DNA from 2 places in the Priestia veravalensis genome. Region 2 is predicted to be linked to the other one. Evidence: a T-box and tRNA genes for the amino acid it is inferred to sense, from the RefSeq annotation. Region 2 holds a T-box; the other holds one or more tRNA genes.
What was found. A T-box is a leader RNA that pairs with one kind of tRNA and senses whether it is charged. The one in region 2 lies ahead of ileS (isoleucine--tRNA ligase), so its partner is inferred to be a tRNA-Ile.
Positions count from the first base shown of each region.

Region 1 (3,416 bases), on a different contig from region 2:
AGGACATATACGGTACCAGCAAAATAGGGTAGCCGATTGCGATACAAATCGCATATAAAATGAGGTTTGTATATGATAAGTTAAACAACAATAGAAAGACTGAACCATACAGAAGGATCCCACCTGCCAAAATAAACTTTAAGCGGTCTTTTTGTTTAATAAACCTAGAAGCAACATAGTACGCAACAAAAGCTACAGCTGAATTTACCAGCCCAAACGTACCAAGTGCGAGTTCACTGTCAGTTGTAATAAAAACCAATACTGACACCACGAAAATGAATGTCCCTTCTCTAATTCCTTGAAATACGTGTGCATATAAGATTCTGCGCCAGTCTCGATTGTATTTCCTTTCTCTTAGTACTTCTCTAAATTTATATACGCCCTCAGCTGGACGTCTTTGTAAAAAGAAGCTAAGGACAACTGCACAAACAAACATTAGGAGTGAAACGCCAAAGACCACACGATAACCAATGTATTCGTATAAGCTAGCAATAATAAAGCCCGCTCCTAGAGGTCCAATCATTCCAGCAAACGAATTTAATACTCCTAGAAAACCATTGAAAAAGTCCCGTGTATCAGGTTCTGTAATTTCAAACGTTAACACGTTAAATGCTAACCAATAAAATCCATACCCTATTCCTAAAAGAGCACCGAGAAGAATTAAAAATTCATCGGCACGGTCGCCTACCATCAACACCACGATATAGAAAACAGATAGAAACGAAACACCTAATCGAAGCACAACGACTCGATCAATTTTTTTAGCCCACCTTCCTGCTAAAATAAAGGTTAATGGCTGAAAGATAACAATGACTAAATTATAAATCGCTAAAGCAGAAAACTCTCCTGTTTGTTTCCATAAATACACGTTTACAAATGAATTTGAAATTGAAATGGCTAAAGCATATAGCCCTCCAATGATAAGTAATAACAATAAATCTTTATTAACTTCTACATCTCCAACAACTTTTTTTAATAAAGGCATATAAAAAACTCCTTTTCTCTTCTACCCCTAGTGTGTGAAAAAGAAAAGGAGATATGTAAAAGAATTGGAAAACAAAAAAACCAGTAAAGGCAATAATTGCTTTACTGGTTTTTTCTCTCATTATTTTGCTGCTGCGTAGCGTTTTGCAACTTCGTCCCATTTAATTACATTAAAGAATGCTGAAATGTAATCTGGACGACGGTTTTGGTAGTTTAAGTAGTAAGCATGCTCCCAAACGTCTAGTCCTAGGATTGGTGTTTTACCTTCCATTAGTGGGCTATCTTGGTTTGGTGTACTTGTTACTTCTAATTCACCGTTGTTTACAACTAACCAAGCCCAGCCAGAACCGAAGCGTGTAGTTGCTGCTTTAGCGAATGCATCTTTGAATGCGTCAAAGCTTCCAAACTTACTGCTAATTGCGTCTGCTAACTCGCCTGTTGGCTCGCCGCCACCGTTAGGGCAAAGAATTGTCCAGAATAATGAGTGGTTAGCATGTCCACCACCATTGTTACGTACTGCTGTACGGATATCTTCTGGTACAGCATCCATATTTGAGATTAACTCTTCAACACTTTTAGAAGCTAAATCAGCTTTTCCTTCTACTGCTGCGTTTAAGTTTGTAACGTAAGTGTTATGGTGTTTCGTATGGTGAATGTTCATCGTTTCTTTGTCGATGTGTGGTTCAAGTGCATCATATGCATAAGGTAATTGTGGTAATTCGTAAGCCATGGGTAATTCCTCCTTTAAAATATATACCTAATTTGGTGAAAGAAAACTCACCTCATGTTTTTAGATTAGCAAATTTAACCTACGCTTTCAATGAAAAAGCATTTAATCATCACTTATATTTACCTGTTTCCCACTGTCTATCCTATTTAAACGTAAAATTTTATTTGAAAACAAAATAAAAAATCTTTCTTCACAATTGTAAAGAAAGATTAATCAACAATATGTATGGCGGAGGAAGAGGGATTCGAACCCCCGCGGGCTTTAACACCCCTGTCGGTTTTCAAGACCGATCCCTTCAGCCGGACTTGGGTATTCCTCCAACCTTTTCATGGTGGACCCTGCAGGACTCGAACCTGCGACCGGACGGTTATGAGCCGTCTGCTCTAACCAGCTGAGCTAAGGGTCCTTGGCTCCACAGGTAGGACTCGAACCTACGACCGATCGGTTAACAGCCGATTGCTCTACCACTGAGCTACTGTGGAATAATAGTATGTATGCTTTGTCACTTAAAGGAATAGCGGCGGAGGGGATCGAACCCCCGACCTCACGGGTATGAACCGTACGCTCTAGCCAGCTGAGCTACACCGCCATGGCTCCACAGGTAGGACTCGAACCTACGACCGATCGGTTAACAGCCGATTGCTCTACCACTGAGCTACTGTGGAACGATATAACATTTATTAGCGACATTAAAAATTTAACATGTTTTTAATTAAAAGTCAACAAATTATTATAAAACAACGATAAGAAAGTAAATAATCATTGCCGCCTGTATAATTCCTTTTGAAATAGCACCGCTGAAAAAGCCAACTAACGATCCAAAACCAATCTTTATAGCATTTTGAAAATTCGTACGGTGTACAACTAACTCACCAATCACCGCCCCTAAAAATGGGCCAATTAATATACCAAGCCCAGGAATTAAGAATGGACCAACCAACAATCCAATGGTGCTTCCCCAAATACCCGCTTTTGTTCCACCGAACTTTTTAACACCAATTAGATTTGCCAAATAATCAGCGGCAAAAAGTGCTGCCACAAGCAGACCTTGAATAAGCACAAACAAGAAAGTATATGGTTCAAAACTATAGAAAAACCCGTACAATAAAAATCCAAGTGCTACAAACAGTACGCTTGGAATAATAGGATAGACTAATCCAATAAATGATACAACAAAACAAATTGCAATGAGTGTCCAATATAAAAAGTCCAACTTAACACGTTTCCTTTCATCTCAATCTCTATTTACTATTATTATCAAACAGTATACACTGTAACAACTTTTTTGATAATAATATTCCATAAAAAAGAGCAACTCGTTAACGAGTCGCTCTTTTTAGCTTATTGAGATTTTTGAGTCACACTCTTTTGATTTTCTCCTAACACTGCTTCTGCAATATTAACTGCGTGATCTCCAATACGCTCTAAGTTACTAATAATGTCAACAAATACAATACCAGCTGAGCCTGTGCAAGCACCTTCGTTTAAGCGTAAAATATGCTTTTTACGAAGTGAACGCTCCATGCTGTCGATTTGATTTTCTTGTTGCATTACGTGAACAGCTTTTTCACGATCGTTGTTCTCTAGTGCTGCAACAGCTTCTTTAACTGTTGAAATTGTTAGTTCAAACATTTCTGCTAAATCTTTATTAGCTTCAGATGTTACCTTTACTTTGTTAGTAATTTGATAATCAACAAGCTCT
Region 1 covers NZ_KQ758690.1:1,775-5,190, reverse strand. The annotation lists gene AS180_RS17675 (MFS transporter) at 1-985, opposite strand, end outside; gene sodA (superoxide dismutase SodA) at 1,106-1,714, opposite strand; tRNA gene AS180_RS17665 (tRNA-Ser) at 1,941-2,033, opposite strand; tRNA gene AS180_RS17660 (tRNA-Ile) at 2,044-2,120, opposite strand; tRNA gene AS180_RS17655 (tRNA-Asn) at 2,122-2,196, opposite strand; tRNA gene AS180_RS17650 (tRNA-Met) at 2,230-2,303, opposite strand; tRNA gene AS180_RS17645 (tRNA-Asn) at 2,305-2,379, opposite strand; gene AS180_RS17640 (DUF456 domain-containing protein) at 2,445-2,927, opposite strand; gene AS180_RS17635 (Na/Pi cotransporter family protein) at 3,056-3,416, opposite strand, start outside.
Region 1: it encodes a tRNA-Ile, which carries the amino acid that the T-box ahead of ileS (isoleucine--tRNA ligase) is inferred to sense. The anticodon was not compared.

Region 2 (3,416 bases):
ATTTTCGAGAAGAAGAACGAGCATTTATTGACCTCGTATTAGAGTGGAAAGAAGATGTTCTTAATCAATATAGTCCAAAGCTGACGGACTTTTTAGACCCACGCGAGCAGCAAATTGTTTCAGCTATCATTGGAACAGAAGGAGAAGTGCTTGTTTCGTTTGACGGTGGAAGTGAACAAGGAGAACGAAAGCGAGCGCTTTTATATCCTGATTATTATGAGGTGGGAAATGAAGATTTTCAACTGAGCTACTACGAGCTGCACTATCCTAGTAAATTTGTTACGGTTGAGCACTCTCAAGTGTTAGGAGCATTAATGTCGCTTGGGTTAAAACGGTCAAAGTTTGGTGATGTTTTGGTACAAGATGAGCGCATACAGCTGGTTATTGCCGATGAAATATCTTCTTACGTGGAAGCAAACTTCACGTCAGTGGGTAAAGCCAAAATATCTCTTGTAAAAAAAGACCGCACAGAGTTACTTCAAGTTCAAAGTGAATTTCAGGAAAAAACGTATACTGTATCATCCATGCGGTTAGACGTTTTACTATCTACCATTTACAATTTATCTCGTCAAAAGGTGCAGCCGTTTATTGGAAGTGGAGCGGTAAAAGTAAATTTTAAAACGGTTGAACAGCCTTCTTTTGAGTGCAAAGCAGATGATATACTTTCACTAAGAGGTTTTGGTCGAAGTAAAGTTATATCAGTTGAGGGGAAAACAAAAAAAGATAAGTGGCGAGTAATTGTAGGGAAACAACAATAACAAAAATTGTAAGCAGGAAACAAAAAAAATATGTCGAATATTCCATTACAAACAATGTAATGAGACAACGTGGAGGTGGCCTACATGCCTTTAACCCCTTTAGATATTCATAACAAAGAATTTAATCGTGGGTTTCGTGGATATGATGAAGACCAGGTCAATGAATTTCTTGACCAAGTAATTAAGGATTACGAATTAATTATTCGTGAGAAAAAAGAATTAGAAGTGCGAGTAACTGAGCTTACTGAAAAGGTAGGGCATTTTACTAACATTGAAGAAACGCTGAATAAATCAATTTTAATTGCTCAAGAAGCAGCAGAAGACGTAAAGCGAAACGCAGAGAAAGAAGCGAAGCTAATTGTAAAAGAAGCGGAAAAGAATGCTGACCGCATTATCAATGAAGCTTTATCAAAGTCTCGTAAAATTGCGATGGATATTGAAGAGACGAAAAAGCAGTCAAAAGTATTCCGTACGCGTTTTAAAATGTTAATTGAAGCCCAGTTAGAAATGTTAAACAGTGATGATTGGGATCAATTAATGGACTATGAAATGCCTGCGTTAGAAGAAAAAATTGACTAGTCAAGACAGAACCTTGACTTCTTTCGTTTTGTTGTCATATAATTTGGTAACAGATGAAATTTCATACGTATAGTACGGAGATAGGGACAGTAGTTTCTTACATGATTACGTTTAGCGAACCGAGGAAGGTGAGAGCTCGGTCTAATCTAAGAAACGAATATCACCCTGGAGTATTGCTGCTGAAACGAAGTAAGCAGCGACGTGTTATTCACGTTACGAATGCTGAGAGGACAAACGGAAGTGCTGTTTGTCTACAAGGGTGGTACCGCGGGAGACCTTCTCGTCCCTTTTTGGGATGAGAAGGTCTCTTTTTGTTGTAGCTATATACGGAATGAAATTTACGATTTTATGGAGGTTAGAACTTTGGAATATAAAGATACGTTATTAATGCCGAAAACAGAATTTCCGATGCGTGGAAATTTACCAAATCGTGAGCCACAAATGCAAGAAAAGTGGGCGGGAATGGACATTTATGCAAAAGTTCAAAAGCGTACAGAAGGTCGTCCATTATTCGTGTTACATGATGGCCCTCCTTATGCAAATGGTGATATTCATATGGGGCATGCACTGAATAAAATCTTAAAGGACTTTATCGTTCGCTATAAATCCATGTCAGGTTTTTGTGCCCCTTATGTACCTGGTTGGGATACGCACGGTTTACCGATTGAAACAGCTTTAACAAAGAATAAAAAAGTCAACCGTAAAGAAATGAGCGTTGCTGAGTTCCGTAAGCTTTGCGAACAGTATGCATGGGAGCAAGTGGAAGGTCAACGTGAACAGTTCAAACGTTTAGGTGTGCGTGCTGATTGGGATAACCCTTATGTGACGCTTCAGCCTGAATACGAAGCTCAGCAAATTAAAGTATTTGGAGATATGGCGAAAAAAGGCTATATCTACAAAGGACTAAAACCAGTTTATTGGTCTCCATCTAGTGAATCAGCGTTAGCAGAAGCTGAAATTGAATATTATGATAAGCGCTCTGCGTCTATTTACGTGGCGTTTAATGTAAAGGATGGTAAAGGCGTAGTGGAAAGTGATGAGAAATTTATCATCTGGACAACAACGCCATGGACAATGCCGGCAAACTTAGCTATTGCTGTAAACCCAGAGCTTCAATATAGCGTAGTGGCCGTAGATGGTGCTAAATACATCGTGGCATCAGAACTTGTTGAGACCGTTGCAAAAGAGATTGAATGGGTTGAATATGAAGTAGTGCGTACTATGAAAGGTGCTGAACTTGAGCACGTAGTAGCAGAACATCCAATTTACAAGCGTGATTCTCTACTCGTTTTAGGTGACCATGTTACAACTGATGCGGGTACTGGGTGTGTTCATACGGCTCCAGGACACGGGGAAGATGACTTTATTGTGGGTCAAAAATACGGTTTAGGTGTACTTTGTCCAGTTGACAGCAAAGGTCATATGACAGAGGAAGCGCCTGGATTTGAAGGCTTATTCTATGATAATGCGAACAAGGCCATTACTGAAAAGCTTCAAGAAGAAGGCGCCCTGTTAAAGCTATCATTCATCACGCATTCATATCCACATGACTGGCGTACGAAAAAGCCGACAATTTTCCGTGCAACAGCGCAATGGTTTGCATCAATTAAAGACTTCCGTAAAGAGCTATTAGAGGCAGTAGAAAAAACACAGTGGGTTCCTGCTTGGGGCGAAACTCGTCTTTACAACATGGTTCGTGATCGTGGAGACTGGTGTATTTCTCGTCAACGCGCATGGGGCGTACCAATTCCTGTGTTTTATGCTGAAAATGATGAGCCGATTATTACGGATGAGACAATTGAGCATGTATCAGAGCTGTTCCGTCAGCATGGTTCAAACGTATGGTTTGAGCGTGAAGCAAAAGATTTATTACCGGAAGGCTTTACTCATCCTGGTAGTCCAAACGGTCATTTCACAAAAGAAACGGATATTATGGACGTATGGTTTGATTCTGGATCTTCTCACCAAGCTGTACTTGAAGAGCGTGAAGGGTTACAGCGTCCGGCTGACCTTTATCTAGAAGGGTCTGACCAATATCGCGGTTGGTTTAACTCAAGCTTATCTACAAGCGTTGCTGTA
Region 2 covers NZ_KQ758627.1:225,013-228,428, reverse strand. The annotation lists gene AS180_RS01155 (YlmH family RNA-binding protein) at 1-758, shown strand, start outside; gene AS180_RS01150 (DivIVA domain-containing protein) at 843-1,337, shown strand; T-box leader at 1,406-1,628, shown strand; gene ileS (isoleucine--tRNA ligase) at 1,701-3,416, shown strand, end outside.